One region of the Mesorhizobium sp. RCAM 06353 genome, then DNA from elsewhere that is predicted to be linked to it. Evidence: predicted binding sites of a transcription regulator. Region 1 holds the regulator's gene; each other region holds the start of a gene.

Region 1 (5,088 bases):
TCAGGAAAAGCCCGCCCGACAGGATATGGATGCCGACCCAGATGACCAGCAGCGCACCGACCATGCCGAGCATGCGTGTGTCGAGTTCGGTAGCCTTGAGAAACCGTCCAACGGCGCTGAGTTCGGATGCACGCGCCTTATCCGCCGCAGTGCTGCCGACCGGTTGATTAGAGGTCGTGTCGGTCATGCTATCCTCCCACCGGTTTACCGTCTGGCGCGGGTGCCGGAACATGGATGCTATTTGCTTGCCGCAGTCATTTGAAGCGGAAGCCCCTTGAGAAACGCCGCGGCTTTTGGGCCGCGGCGTTGATATCGAACGGTATTGCGCCGTTTAGTTGCAGGCCGCGACGCTGCCGGCGGCGACGCCTGCGCAGACTTCGTCCTTCTTGATCCAGCCGGCGTCGATGACGACGTTGAGATTGTCCTTGGTGATAGCCACCGGGGTCAGGAACAGTGACTTGACGGTGTTGCCGCCAGGCGTCGTGAAGTCTTTGACGCCAGCGATGTCGGTCATCTTCTTGCCGTCGGCCAGCTGCGAGGCGATCTCGGCGGCATTCTTGCCGAGTTCGCGCGCGTCCTTCCACACCGATACGGTCTGCGTGCCGAGAGCGATGCGGTTCAGCGCGGCATGATCGCCGTCCTGGCCCGAGACCGGCACGGTACCAGCCAAACCCTGCGCCGTCAGCGCCGCGACGACGCCGCCGGCGGTGCCGTCATTGGCCGCGACCACGGCATCGACCTTGTTGTCGTTGGCGGTCAGGAACTGCTCCATGTTCTTCTGAGCGTTGGCGGGCAGCCAGCCGTCCGTATAGGCCTCGCCGACATTCTTGATCTTGCCGCTGTCGATGGCCGCCTTGAGCACTTCCATCGAGCCCGAGAACAGGAAATCGGCATTCGGATCGGCACCCGAGCCCTTGATGAAGACATAGTTGCCTTCCGGCTTGGCCTTGAACACCGCAGCCGCCTGCAAGCGCCCGACTTCCTTGTTGTCGAAGGTCAGATAGAAGACGTCCTTGTTCTCGATCAGGCGGTCATAGCCGACGACCGGAATACCTTCGTCCAGCGCCTTCTGCACGGCCGGACCGATGGCCGAGGCGTCCTGCGCCAGGATGATCAGCGAATTGGCGCCCTGCGAAATCAGGCTTTCGACATCGGTAAGCTGCTTGCCGGGGTTGGACTGCGCATCGGCGGAGATGTACTTGTCGCCGGCGGCTTCGATCGCCTTCTTCATCGCGGCTTCGTCGGTCTTCCAGCGCTCTTCCTGGAAGTTGGACCACGAAACGCCGATGACCTTGTCCTTCGCCTGCGCGACCGACACGAGCGTCAGCGACATGGCGACACCCGCCAGGATGGCGGCTGTGAATCTCTTCATGATATTCCTCCCTGCGCCGCGTATGGCGCGACCAAACTGGCCCTAAGGCCGGCACAAAGGCTCTATTTTTTCGAGCCTCGAAAAAACACTGATGCAACACCGGAACGCTGTCAACAACGATTCTGATGGATTTTGATGTCCTCGCGAATTTTTTTCGAGCCTCGGAATAAATAAATGACAGGGCGGGCCGCTTCTGCCAGTATTTGACCGTGTCGCTGGCAGCGTTCGAGGGGCCGGAGGAACCGCGGCGACCGGGAGGATGTGGGAAAACATGTCGGTCGGAATCCGCCACGACGATCTGCGCCGGCGCAACCGCGCCATGGTGATTGCGGCCGTGCGCCGGGCCGGTCGGCCGTCGCGCACCGAGATTGCCGCGACCACCGGCCTCAGCCACTCGACCATATCGGCGATCTCTTCCGACCTGATCGGCGAAGGCATCCTGGCCGAAGGCAAGCCGAGCGAGGCCGGCGCGCTCAAACGCGGCCGGCCGCAGGTCGGCCTCGGCCTGAACCCCGAGGCCGCGGCTGTCATGACCGTGGTGCTGTCGCTGAATTTCCTCTCCGTCGCCGTCATCGACTATGCCGGCCAGGTCGTATCGGAAGAACAGCGCCGGCTGGACACGCTGACCATGTCGCGCGAAGCGCTGATCGGCGAATGCGTCGCCATCGTGCGGCGGCGCCTCGAGGATCCCGATATCGACGTGCGCAGCGTCGCCCGCATCGCGCTGGCGATCCAGGGCATCACCGACACCGCGGCCCGGGCGATGCTCTGGTCGCCGATCACGCCGCAGACCAACATCGCCTTCGCCGACATACTCGAGGCCGAGTTCGGCATCCCCGCCACCATGGAAAACGACTGCAACATGATGGCGGTGGCGCTGCGCTGGCGCGATCCCGAGCGCTACCGCGACGACTTCATCGCCATCCTTCTGTCGCACGGCATCGGCATGGGCCTGGTGCTGAAGGGCGAGCTGTTCACCGGCACCCATTCCTCGGGCGGCGAGTTCGGCCACATGATCCATCGGCCCGGCGGCGCGCTCTGCCGCTGCGGACGCCGCGGCTGCGTCGAGGCCTATGCCGGCAACTACGCCATCTGGCGTAACGCCAGGCAACTCAGTGAGGACACCGAGCCGGTCGCCGATGTCAGCGACGCGCAGATGCGGGCGCTCGCCGCCACGGCACGCGAACGAGACGGACCCGAGCGCGAAGCCTACCGCAAAGCCGGCGAGGCACTGGGCTACGGCCTCGGCAGCCTGTTCGCTCTGATCGATCCCGCACCCGTCGCCATGGTCGGCGTCAGCGCCGCCGCCTTCGACCTGATCGAGCCGGCATTGCGCGAGGCCATCGCCCAGACCGCCGGCGGCCAACACTCGAAATCGATTTCCTTCGACACCGAACCGAACGAACTTCCCCTCATCCGCGAAGGCTGCGCCATGCGCGCATTGACCTTCGTCGACCAGGAGATTTTCGCGCCAGGCGTGCAGGCGAAATCAGGCCTTGCCGCAAAGAAAAACGTAGCCTGAATCAGGTCGCGCTCAATCCTCGCGGATCGCGTAGCCCGCCCCACGAATGGTGCGGATAACGTCCGGCATGCGGCCATTGTTGACCGCCTTGCGCAGCCGGCCGACATGCACGTCCACCGTGCGCTCGTCGATATAGATCGTCTCGCCCCAGACATTGTCGAGCAGCTGGCTGCGCGAGAACACGCGGCCGGGATGGCGCATCATGAATTCAAGCAGGCGGAACTCGGTCGGGCCGAGCCGGATCTCGCTCTTCTTGCGATAGACCCGGTGCGATTCACGGTCGAGCACGATATCGCCGACCTTGAGCACGCTTGACAGAACTTCCGGCTTGGCGCGGCGCAGCAGCGCCTTGACGCGAGCCATGAATTCCGGCGTCGAGAACGGCTTGACCAGATAGTCGTCGGCGCCGGTCGAGAGCCCACGTACGCGGTCGCTTTCTTCGCCCCGCGCGGTCAGCATGATGATCGGCAGCCGCTCGGTCTCGGGCCGCATCCGCAGGCGCCGACAGAGTTCGATGCCGGACACCGCCGGCACCATCCAGTCGAGCACCAGAAGGTCGGGCACGTTCTCCTGCAGGCGGATTTCAGCCTCGTCGCCGCGCGGCACCACCTCCACCTGGTAGCCTTCGGATTCAAGATTGTAACGGAGCAGCACCCCCAGCGGCTCCTCATCCTCCACCACCATAATGCGTGGCGCGATCATTGATTGGTCACCTCTTGCGTCAGGCCGCGGGCGCCGACATCGCCGTCTCATCCTGCTTGGGACGATTGGCGGGCAACTGCGTGCCGGTCAGGACATAGTAGGCGTTTTCGGCGATGTTGGTCACGTGGTCGCCGATGCGTTCGAGATTCTTGGCGCAGAACAACAGATGCGTGCACGCCGTGATGTTGCGCGGATCTTCCATCATGTAAGTCAGCAGTTCGCGGAAGACGGAGGTGTATTTGACGTCGATGCGTTCGTCGTCGGCGCGCAGCTTCGCCAGTGCCGCGGCATCGCGCGCCGCATACTCTTCGATCACGCCCTGCACCTGGATCAGCACCAGCTGCGCCATGGCGTCGATGGAGTGCGACAGGTCGCGCGGCGTGGCGCTGAGACCGACGGTGCCGACGCGCTTGGCGATGTTCTTGGCAAGGTCGCCAATGCGCTCGAGGTCGCCGGCCATGCGGATCGAGCCGACGACATGGCGCAGATCATCGGCCATCGGCTGGCGCTTGGCGATCAGCGTGATGGCGCGGTCGTCGAGTTCGCGCTGGCGCGCGTCCATGATGGCATCGTCGGAGACCACACGCTGTGCCAGCGCGTTGTCGGAATTCAGCAGCGCCTTGGTGGCGCCGCCGACCATCGAGCCGGCGAGGTCGCCCATGTCGCTGATCAGCCTGCTGATCTGTCCGAGATCCTCATCGAAGGCTGCGACTGTGTGTTCGGCCATGATCCTGGTCCTCGTATGCGTGCGATCAGCCGAAGCGGCCGGTGATGTAGTCTTGCGTGCGCTTCTCGCGAGGCGACGTGAATATCTTCTCGGTTTTGTCGAACTCGACCAGTTCGCCCAGATACATGAAGGCGGTCTGCTTCGAGACGCGCGCCGCCTGCTGCATATTGTGGGTGACGATGACGATCGTGTAGTCGGCCTGCAGCTCGTCGATCAGCTCCTCGATCTTGGCGGTCGACAGCGGATCGAGCGCCGAGGCCGGCTCGTCGAGCAGGATGACTTCCGGCTTCACCGCCACCGTGCGGGCGATGCACAGCCGCTGCTGCTGGCCGCCTGACAGGCTGAGGCCGCTGGCATTGAGCTTGTCCTTGACCTCGTTCCACAGGGCTGCGCGCTTCAGCGCCTGCTCGACGCGGCCGTCCATCTCGGCCTTGCTGATCTTCTCATAGAGCCTGACGCCGAAGGCGATATTCTCATAGATCGACATCGGGAACGGCGTCGGCTTCTGGAACACCATGCCGATCTTGGTGCGCAGCAGGTTGAGATCCTGCGAACGGTCGAGAACGTTCTTGCCGTCGAGCAGCACCTGGCCCTCGGCGGTCTGCTTGGGATAGAGTTCATAGATGCGGTTGAAGACGCGCAGCAGCGTCGACTTTCCGCACCCCGACGGTCCGATGAAGGCGGTGACGCTGCGCTCGGGCAGCGACAGCGTGATATCCTTCAGCGCCTTCGACTGGCCATAATAGAAGTTGAGGTTCTTGACCT
Region 2 (5,088 bases), 3.5 Mb from region 1:
GTGACCCGAGGAAACGGACATGCTTGCCTATCGTGATGCCAAGACCATGGCGAAATCCATGCGGGAGGCGCTTGCCGCCCGCGACCTGACGATCAGCCACAGCGAGGCCCTGGAGATCGTCGCGCGCCAGTTCGGACTGGCGACCTGGAACATCCTGTCGGCGAAAATCGATGCGCCCGCAGCCAGGCAGGAGACAATCGTCTTCGAACGGACGGCGCCGATCGTGCGCATCTTCGACATTGCCAAGGCGCACGAATTCTATCTCGGCTACCTCGGCTTCGCCGTGGACTGGGAGCATCGCTACGGCGAGAACTTCCCGCTGTACACGCAGGTCTCGCGCGGCAACCTTGTCCTGCATTTGTCCGAACATGCCGGCGACGCGACGCCGGGCGGCAACATGGTTGTGTACATGAAAGGCATCCGCGACTTTCACAAAGAGCTTGCGGCCAAGCACTACCGCTACATGAAGCCTGGTCTGGAACAGGAGGATGGACGGCTGACGGTCGAGGTCATCGACCCGTTCAGCAACCACATCCGCTTCATGGAACTCACCGGCGAATAGCCTGATATTGCGTCTGCTTCGGCGGCCACCACTGACTATCCCAGCGCATCACTACGCAACATTCCGGACGTCACTTGGCGACGTTGTCAGGACGTGTCTGCATCGTGGGGAACACCGCTTGCGAATTGCAATCGGTTTGCTACAAGAGACCGCTTGCAGACATAATTGGTTAGGAGGCCTCCATGCCCAAACTTCGCGTCAACGCCTTCACCCTATCGCTCGACGGCTATGGCGCCGGTCCCGATCAGGACTTGCAAAATCCGCTCGGCGTTGGTGGGCAATCCTTGCACAAGTGGTTTGTCGACACCCGCACCTTCCGTGAGATGGTGCTCGGAAAAGATGGCGGCACCACCGACGTCAACGAGGCGTTCGCGGCCCGCAGCTTCGAGAATGTCGGCGCCTGGATCCTCGGCCGCAATATGTTCGGGCCGATCCGCGGCGAATGGCCTGACGACAGCTGGAAAGGCTGGTGGGGCGACAACCCGCCCTACCATGTGCCGGTTTTCGTGCTGACGCACCACGAGCGGGCGCCCATCACGATGGAAGGCGGCACGACCTTTTATTTCGTGACCGACGGCATCCATTCGGCGCTCGAGCAGGCAAAGGCGGCAGCTGATGGCAAGGATGTGCGGATTGGTGGCGGCGTCGCCACCATCCGGCAATATCTGCAGGAGAGCTTGATCGACGAGATGCATCTGGCAATCTCGCCCGTGCTGCTTGGCAAGGGCGAGAACCTTTTTGCCGGTTTGGATATGTTGAAGCTGGGCTACGAGTGCACCGAGCAGGTGGCGACAGCGCTTGCCACGCATGTGGTGATCAAGCGGGGTTAGCCACTTTCTCCCCGTTCTACGGGGAGAAATGCCCGGCAGGTCAATGAGGGGCGGTGCTGACGGCTGAAGATTGCGTTATCGACAACACCGCCGATGGGAATATGGTCTGGCTCGCGCAACGCGATTTGGCAACCTATCGAGGTTCGCGCTGCCCCTCATCCGCCGGCCGGCACCTTCTCCCCGTAAACGGGGAGAAGGGAGCTAATTTCAATACTTCTCCGGCACGTAAAGCTCGCGCGGCAGCGTCTGGCGTTCGTATTCGGGATTGAAGACACGCTCCGGCAGCGTGATCTCCTCGTGCGGCACCTCTTCATATGGCAGCTGCTTGAGCAGATGGTCGATGCAGTTCAGCCGCGCCCGCTTCTTGTCGTTGCCCTCGACGATGAACCAGGGCGCTTCGGGAATGTTGGTGCGGGCGAAGGTCTCTTCCTTGGCCTTGGTGTATTGCTCCCAGCGCACGCGCGACTGCAAATCCATCGGTGACAGCTTCCACTGCTTCATCGGGTCGTGGATGCGCATCAGGAAGCGCATCTGCTGTTCCTCGTCGGTGATCGAGAACCAGTATTTGACCACGGTGATGCCTGAGCGCACCAGCATGCGCTCAAACTCCGGCACGTCGCGGAAAAATTCCTCGACCTGGCCTCCATCGGCAAATCCCATCACTCGTTCGACGCCGGAGCGGTTGTACCAGGAGCGGTCGAACAGCACGATCTCGCCACCCGCCGGCAGATGCGGCACATAACGCTGGAAGTACCATTGCGACTTCTCGCGTTCGGTCGGCGCCGGCAGCGCCACGACGCGGCAGATGCGCGGATTGAGCCGCTGGGTGATGCGCTTGATGACGCCGCCCTTGCCGGCGGAATCGCGGCCCTCGAAAATGACCACCAGCTTCTTCTTGTGATAGGCGACCCAGGACTGCAGCTTGATCAATTCGGACTGCAGGCTGATCAGGTCGCGAAAATACTGCATGCGGTCGATCGAAGGCGGATGCGCGTTCTTGTAGATCTTGGCGATCTCCATCGACAGCGCCGGCTCGGACATTTCGAGCTCATAATCTTCGTCGAGCGTGTCGGCGAGTTCGGCTTCAAGCCAGTCCTTGGCGGGAGAATTCTGTCTCAGCTCGGTCATATCGGTCGCTCCGCTTGCAAGCCTGTCGGTTCTTGTCCGGCACCCCAAACTGCTGGCCTGCGGCCTGGAATGGAAACACCTTAGCCGAATTCAATATAGGCCGGCAGTGACGGTTTTATTGCAGCCCGAGCGCGATTGCCGTCACCGCCAATCCCGCGAGGTACGATCGATCCGTCGTCTTGGCATGGCGACAAGCCGACCAAATTGTCCTACAAATCCCTGGTCGCATTCCGGGCTGCCCTTTGGCGGCGCCCCAATTCAACACAATCGCGAGGACTGACATGGAATACCGTACTCTCGGCCGTTCCGGCCTGAAGGTTTCGACACTCACCCTGGGCACCATGACCTTCGGTGGCACCGGGCCATTCGCCGCGGTCGGCAACAGCGATCTTACTGAAGCCAAGCGGATGATCGACATGTGCATCGACGCCGGCATCAACCTCATCGACACCGCCAATGTCTATTCGAACGGCCTGTCGGAGGAGATCATCGGCGAGGCGCTCGGCGGCAAGCGCAAGAACGACGTGCTGATCGCCTCCAAGGCGCGCATGCGGATCGGCAGCGGACCGAACGACGAAGGACTGTCCCGCCACCATCTGATCCGCGAATGCGAAAAGAGCCTGAAGCGGCTGAAGACCGACGTCATCGACATCTATTTCGTCCACCAATGGGACGGCCTTACCCCGGTCGAGGAAACGGTCGCCGCGCTCGACACTTTGGTCAGCCAGGGCAAGGTGCGCTATATCGGCTGCTCCAACTGGTCCGGCTGGCAAGTGATGAAGGCGCTCGGGATTAGCGACAGCCGCCACCAGCAGCGCTTCGTCACCCAGCAGATCCACTACACGCTAGAGGCCCGCGAAGCCGAATACGAGCTGCTGCCGATCTCGGTCGACCAGGGGCTGGGCGTGCTGGTCTGGAGCCCGCTCGCCGGCGGCCTGCTGTCCGGCAAATACCGCCGCGACAGCCCGACCGCTCGGCAGCTCGCCGGCTGGTCCGAGCCGCCGATCCGCGATGAGGACCGGCTCTGGCAGATCGTCGACGTGCTGGTCGAGGTCGGCAAGGCCCGCGGGGTGTCGGCGGCACAGGTGGCGCTTGCCTGGCTGCTCGGCCGCCCCGCCGTCTCCTCGTTGGTGATCGGCGCCCGCAACGATGTCCAACTCAAGGACAATCTCGCGGCGGCAAGCCTGGAGCTCAGCCTTGAGGAACGCCAGCGCCTCGACGCGGTCAGCCGGCCGCCTTTGCTCTACCCCTATTGGCACCAGCAATTGACGGCGAAGGCTCGCTTTGGCGCTGCCGATCTCGTGATTGACCGAAGCGGCGTATAGGTACAGGTTTGACGAGAGGCTGGCGGGTCCAAGCTCGCCGGTCTCCAGTTTTTGACGCGGGAATTGCTCATCCCATAATGTAGCGCCAGACCTCCGCGTCAGGTTTGATCTGGCCGCTCAGCACGAAGTATTTGTAGAGCACCAGAAGCGAGATCGCCTGTTCGGCCTGTTCGTCGTTGAATATCCGGCAATAGCCATTCGCGGCCGCGATGATGCGCTCTGCCTTCGCCGGGTTCCGTTCGAAATAGGCCACCTTTTCGCCGAGATCGGCGAAATCCGGATCGAGCGGCACATAGTGCACATTGGCTTCGAGTTGCCGCTCCGCGAACCAGGTCTCGTATGTCGGCGGCGGCATCAGGCAGAGCGACTTCGAGTTCAGTATCCATTTCAGGTTGGTCGCCACGTCATTGCCCTCAAGCGAGACGATGTAGCGATAGCGCTGGTGCTGGCTGATGCTGAGAAAGGGCTTGGCGTATTCGGCCGGCGCGTTGGGCTTGTGCGAGCCGGCATCGCAGAACGGCAGGTCGCGCACCGCTTGCAGAAACCGTGTCCTGATCGGATTGTTGAGGTCGCCGCGCCAGACCACGGTCGGCAGCTTGTCGGCGAACGAGGTGGCGTCAGCCGGCATCTGGAAGTGACGGAACTTGTCGAGCTTCATGATGACCGCGTTCTCGTCGTCATCACGGATTGGCCGGTCCTTCACGATCGTCGGCACCTTCGGCACATTCCTGACATCGCCGAATTCGATGTCGATGAGCAATCCGGGATCGAAGTAGCGGGCGAATTCCTTCAGGTCGTAATAGTACATGGTCGGCGTGAAGGGCAGCTTGCTGATGCGCATGGCATTGGCGCTTGGCGCGAAACCATCCTGCAGCTTGTTGTAATAATTCAACCGTCGGCGCGCCGCCTCGTCGCAAAGCCTGGCCTTTTCCAGGTGAACGGCCAGCCTGCGGCGAAACAGGGCTTGTGGGATGACGTCGCGCGCGGCGTTTCGCGCATAGTAGAAAACCTTTGCCGACGTCCGCGCAATTGTAGCCATGGTTCACTTGATCAAGACAAACGAGCAGCTCTCAACACGCTGGCGCCCCGCGTTTCCTACATCATTATGGCGCCGATCTGGCAAGCCCCCCGCGGATCTCCAACGTTGCGCCCGCCTACAGTCGCTTCAGCTGTTGTGTTTGACGGCTAATGCTCCTAGGCAGGGTCAGAGCCGCAAGGCGATGAAAAGGAGCCGATATGGCGC
Region 3 (5,088 bases), 3.5 Mb from region 1:
ACGATCGCCCAGCCGATAGCCGATATGGGCCGCCTTGCCGTCAAGGCGATCCTGGAAAACGACGGCAAGGTCAGCCGGCAGTTGCTGCCGGTCGAACTGATCGTGCGCGCCTCGTCGGCTCCGCCGCGCGGCTGAGCCGCGCCCCTCTCAGCGATTGGCCCGTGCCACGGCCGAGACGCCGAAAGACGCACGGACCGGCGTGACATCCTTTTGCGTCGGACGGACCTTGCCCGCGCGGCCGATGGTCGACAGCCATTCGAGATAGAAGGCGAGCGCGAACTGCATGGCGATGCCGGCCGACAGCAGCAGGCTGTCATAGGCAAGCCCGCCCGGATTGATCAGTTTCATCACCTGCGCGATCATGGCGATCACCGTGCCGGCGATGAAGACCGGCAGCGAACGCTTGCCGAGTATCGCCAGTGGATGGTCCGGGCTGGTGCGGAACAGGTTTGACAGCGCCGGCAAGGCGACGATGAGGTAGCTGACCGCCAGGATATGCAACAGACGCGGCAGCGACAGGAAAGTCTTGTCGAAGCCACCGATCACCACCGGTAGCTTGAACCAGGTTATCTGCCCCCAGAGCGGACTGTGCACCCAGACCAGAGCCGTCGCCACATAGGCCGCGGCCGCGCCGACCAGCCAGCGGTTGACCGGAATGACGCCGCCGCGCCTGACATGCAGCATGCTGGCCAAGCCGATGTTGAACAGGAACTGCCAGGACAGCGGGTTCAGGAACCAGAAACCGGGTTCGGGATAGTTGGGCGGGGCGATCTGCCAGATGCCGGCGACGAGCCACAGCGCGCCGGAGGCGGCAAGCGCCGCGACAGGCCTGTAGCTGATCAGCAGGACGAAGGCCGGCGCCATCAAAAGCAGCGCGGCATAGACCGGCAGGATGTTGTTGTAGCCGAGCTGATGGCCGAGCGTGACGATGCCGACCAGCACTTCCGGCGTGTTCTTCATCAATGGCTCGATGTTGATCAGCTTGAGCAGTTCCGGCCGCCTGGCGAACACCGCCACGGCGCAGAACAGGGCGATCACCACCATGGTCGTGACAATATGGGCGACGTAGAGCATGCCTGCCCGCCGCCACATCTTCAATGTGGCCAGAAGCTGGCCACCCGGCCGGAACTTGTTGCCATAGGCAAGCGCGACCGAGATGCCGGAAATCAAAACGAATGCCTCGGCCGCGTCGGAGAAACCGAAATTCTTGTATGTGAAGGCCTCGAAAGCCGTGCCCGGCACGTGGTCGATGAAAATGATGATGAGCGCAAGCGCGCGCAACACATCGACACGCGTATCGCGATCCGGGATACGCGTGTCGCGTTCGGGGGTACGCAAATTGCGATCCGGGATACGCATATTGCGATCCGACAAAACAGGGGTAGTCATCGACAAAAGGCCTCAAAGCTGGTTGTTCATGTCCAGCAATGCGACCCCCGGCGCACCGCTTCGATTCCTCCCACGTGGAGTATATCGGCGCAGAAACGGGCTGGAATGCGCCTGGTTCAATCAACTTTCGCGGAGCACGAACATATTGCGTTTTGAAGCCGGCAAATTGAGCGGAACCTCATATAATCAAGAGGATGCGGGATGACTGGCGTCGTCGTCGAAAGCGGCCCGCTGCTCACGGATCTAGCCTTTCACTACCGTCTCCTGGGCGCTGGCGGCGACAGCCGTGAATGCCTGTTCCTGCTGCATGGGTCGGGTGTCGACGAGACCACTCTGGTGCCGCTGGCAAGACAGATCGCGCCCGGCGCCGTGCTGGTGGCGGCGCGTGGCCGTATCCCCCAGGAGGACGGTTTTCGCTGGTTCGAGCGGATAAGCCCGACGCGTTTCGAACAGAAGAGCATCGTCACCGAAACGGCTGCCTTCTCGGCATTTGCAAACGAGGCCGCCAAGCGCCATGGGCTCGATCTCACCCGCGCTGCTTTTCTCGGCTATTCGAACGGCGCCAATCTGGTTTCCAGCCTGATGCTGCTCCATCCGGGCATCGTCCGCAGGGCGGCACTGCTGAGGCCAATGCCTGTGCTTGACGACGTGCCGGCGACGGATCTTGCGGGAACACGGACGCTGATCATCGCCGGCGCCGTCGACGAAACCTACGGACCCTTCGCGCCGGCGCTGGTCACACTGCTCAGCCAACGCCGCAGCGAGATCGACGCCCGGATCATCCCATCAGGCCATGACATCGGTGATCCGGACGCCGCCATCGTCAGGCAATGGCTGGCAGGATCGGCTGCCGTGGCGTAGGCGGAGCCGCCCGAGCGTCAGGCAGCCTGTTTCGCGGCAGGAATCACCAGAATAAGTGCGACAAAAGCAACTATTCACCAACGAAATGGCCCGGGCCTTCCATTGTCCACAGCGGCGACATATGTCTGTCACATCCGGCCTATCGAGATACTGTTCACTGAGGGGAGGTCTGCATGACCGACAAGAACAGCATCACTCTGCTCGACGACACTTCGCAATTGCCTGTCATTACGGCCAATCCGGCTGAAATCGCCAAGATTGAAAACAGCATCGACGTGCGCGACCGCGCCGCGATTTCGGTTTTCGGCGACCGCGCCCAGCAATCCGTCAGCGACTACGCCGACAAGATCCTGTCGCAGCTGCGCAATCGCGATCTCGGCGACACGGGCGATCTCCTGACCGACATCATCATGAAGGCCAAGAACCTCGATCCGGCTTCGCTGAAGGATCAGGGGTTTTTGAGCAATCTGTTTTCCTCGTTCAAGGCACGGCTCGAGCGCTTCAAGGAAAAATACGAGGATGTGGCCGGGCAGATCGACCGCATCGGCCTGGAGCTCGACCGTCACAAGGATACGCTGCGGCGCGACATCGCCGTGCTCGACGACTTGCACGAGCAGACCAAGGACTCCATCCTCAAGCTCGATGCCTATGTGCAGGCGGGCAAGAAATTCGTTGACGACTACCGCGCCAACGAACTGCCGAAACTGAAGGCTGCCGCCGATGCCGGAGGCGGCGATGTTGGTGGTACGCTGGAAGCGCAAACCTATCAAGACGCGGTGCAGGCGCTCGACCGGCTGGAAAAGCGCGTCTTCTATCTGGTGCAGGCGCGCCAGCTCGGCATCCAGCAATTGCCGCAGATCCGCATCGTCCAGTCCGGCGACGAGACGCTGATCGAGAATTTGCAGGCGACCTCGGCGCTGACCGTGCCGGCCTGGAAGCAGAAGATGGTGATCCTGCTTGGCCTGACCAACCAGAAATCGGCGCTCGAACTGCAAAAGACGGTGACGGACGCCACCAACGAGATGATCCGCCAGACCTCCAAGATGATGAAGGACCAGGCGATCTCGATCGAGGAGCAGGCGCAACGCGGCATTGTCGATGTCGAAACGCTGGCGCAGGCCAATCGCGACCTCATCGACACGGTGCAAGGCGTGCTGAAGGTCCAGCAGGAAGGCCGCCAGAAGCGGGCGGATGCCGAAAAGCAGATGGACCAGATGACGCTCGATCTCAAGAAAGCGCTTACTCAAAGCTGATCGGAACCGCCATGCCGAAGACGCTGACGTCCGTTCTGCTGCTGGCCCTCGCAATGATTTTGGCGGCTTGCAATTCGAGCAACGTCAAGTTCTCGATTGTATCCGGTTCCGAGAACACGGTGCTGCAGCCCATCGTGCAGGAGTTCTGCGACAAGCAAGGCGCTACCTGCAGCTTCGCCTATGAAGGCTCGCTCGACATCGGCCTTGGCCTGCAACGACCCACCGGACTTGACCAAGACGCCGTCTGGCCAGCCTCAAGCGTGTGGGTGGATCTATTCGATTCCGGCCGCAAGGTGCGCAACCTGACCTCGATCGCGCAGATGCCGGTCATTCTGGGCGTGCGTAAATCCAAGGCCACGGAGCTCGGCTGGATCGGCAAGCCGGTTTTCATGAAGGACATTCTGGCTGCGGTGAAAGACGGCAAGCTCAAATTCCTGATGACGTCGGCGACACAGTCCAATTCCGGCGCCAGTGCCTATCTGGCCATGCTGTCCAGCGCGCTCGGCGGCAAGGAAGTGATCGAGCCCGGCGATCTCGACAATCCGAGCGTGCGCGAAACGGTAAGCGCCCTGCTGCAAGGCGTCGAGCGTTCGTCCGGCTCGTCGGGCTGGCTCGCCGATCTCTATGTCGACAGCGCCAGCAAGGGCACCGTCTATGACGCGATGTGGAACTATGAGGCGACGCTGAAGGAGACCAACGACAAACTGAAGCAGATGGGCAAGGAGCCGCTCTATGCCGTCTATCCGGCCGACGGCGTCGCGGTCGGCGATTCGCCGCTTGGCTTCATCGACCATGGACGCGGCCCGGAGGTCGAAAAGTTCTTCACCGACCTGCTCGCCTATCTGCAATCGGACGCCGTGCGCAAGCGCATTGCCGACACAGGCCGGCGGCTGCCGCTTGGTGGCTCGGCGATCCAGGCCGCGGCTGAGCCCGACTGGAATTTCGATCCGGGCAAGCTGGTGACGTCGATCCGGATGCCGGAGCCGGCGGTGATCCGCAAGGCGCTCGATCTCTACCAGGAGGCCCTGCGCAAGCCTTCGCTGACAGCGCTGTGCTTCGACTTCTCCGGCTCGATGGAGGACCAGGGCGAGAAACAGCTGCAGGCCGCCGCACAGTTCCTGTTCACGCCGGAAAAGGCGAGCGAGGTGCTGGTGCAGTGGACGCCGTCCGACCACATCTTCGTGCTGCCGTTCGACAGCGCCGTGCGTGCCAATTTCGCGGCGACCGGCGATGTTGCCGGGCAAGCCCAGCTGCTGGCGGACGTCGCTGACCAACATGCCGGCGGCGGCACAGACATGTATGCCTGTGCCCAGCAGGCTTTGCAGCAAATCACCGCGACACCTGACCTGCCGAAATACCTGCCGGCGATCATCATCATGACCGATGGCAGGACGGATGGCAGCGCCGACTTCTTCCTTCAGCAGTGGCGTAGCGCCCCGGTGCGCGTGCCGGTATTCGGCATCACCTTCGGCGACGCCGACAAGAGCCAGCTCGACAGCCTTGCCAAGGCGACTTCGGCGCGCGTATTCGATGGCAGCGGCGATCTGGCGGGTGCCTTCCGCGCCGCCCGCGGCTACAACTGAGA

The links. Region 1 encodes PhoB, which activates phosphate uptake and scavenging genes when phosphate is short. Its sites were predicted from a motif close to TGTCATNNANCTGTCAT; they were not measured.
Positions count from the first base shown of each region.
Region 2: the regulator PhoB is predicted to act here: its motif matches at 2,627-2,643, upstream of ppk2 (polyphosphate kinase 2).
Region 3: the regulator PhoB is predicted to act here: its motif matches at 2,366-2,382, upstream of AC56QX_RS26495 (toxic anion resistance protein).

Region 1 covers NZ_CM185031.1:1,949,977-1,955,064, reverse strand. Annotated here, with positions in the region: gene AC56QX_RS09205 (sugar ABC transporter permease) at 1-187, opposite strand, end outside; gene xylF (D-xylose ABC transporter substrate-binding protein) at 332-1,372, opposite strand; gene AC56QX_RS09195 (ROK family protein) at 1,644-2,894, shown strand; gene phoB (phosphate regulon transcriptional regulator PhoB) at 2,907-3,596, opposite strand; gene phoU (phosphate signaling complex protein PhoU) at 3,616-4,323, opposite strand; gene pstB (phosphate ABC transporter ATP-binding protein PstB) at 4,349-5,088, opposite strand, start outside.
Region 2 covers NZ_CM185031.1:5,430,110-5,435,197, forward strand. Annotated here, with positions in the region: gene AC56QX_RS26425 (glyoxalase superfamily protein) at 20-562, shown strand; gene AC56QX_RS26430 (dihydrofolate reductase family protein) at 745-1,392, shown strand; gene ppk2 (polyphosphate kinase 2) at 1,600-2,520, opposite strand; gene AC56QX_RS26440 (aldo/keto reductase) at 2,802-3,845, shown strand; gene AC56QX_RS26445 (glycosyl transferase family 90) at 3,913-4,884, opposite strand; gene AC56QX_RS26450 (hypothetical protein) at 5,082-5,088, shown strand, end outside.
Region 3 covers NZ_CM185031.1:5,439,666-5,444,753, forward strand. Annotated here, with positions in the region: gene AC56QX_RS26480 (LacI family DNA-binding transcriptional regulator) at 1-135, shown strand, start outside; gene AC56QX_RS26485 (OpgC family protein) at 148-1,359, opposite strand; gene AC56QX_RS26490 (alpha/beta hydrolase) at 1,591-2,250, shown strand; gene AC56QX_RS26495 (toxic anion resistance protein) at 2,424-3,503, shown strand; gene AC56QX_RS26500 (substrate-binding domain-containing protein) at 3,515-5,086, shown strand.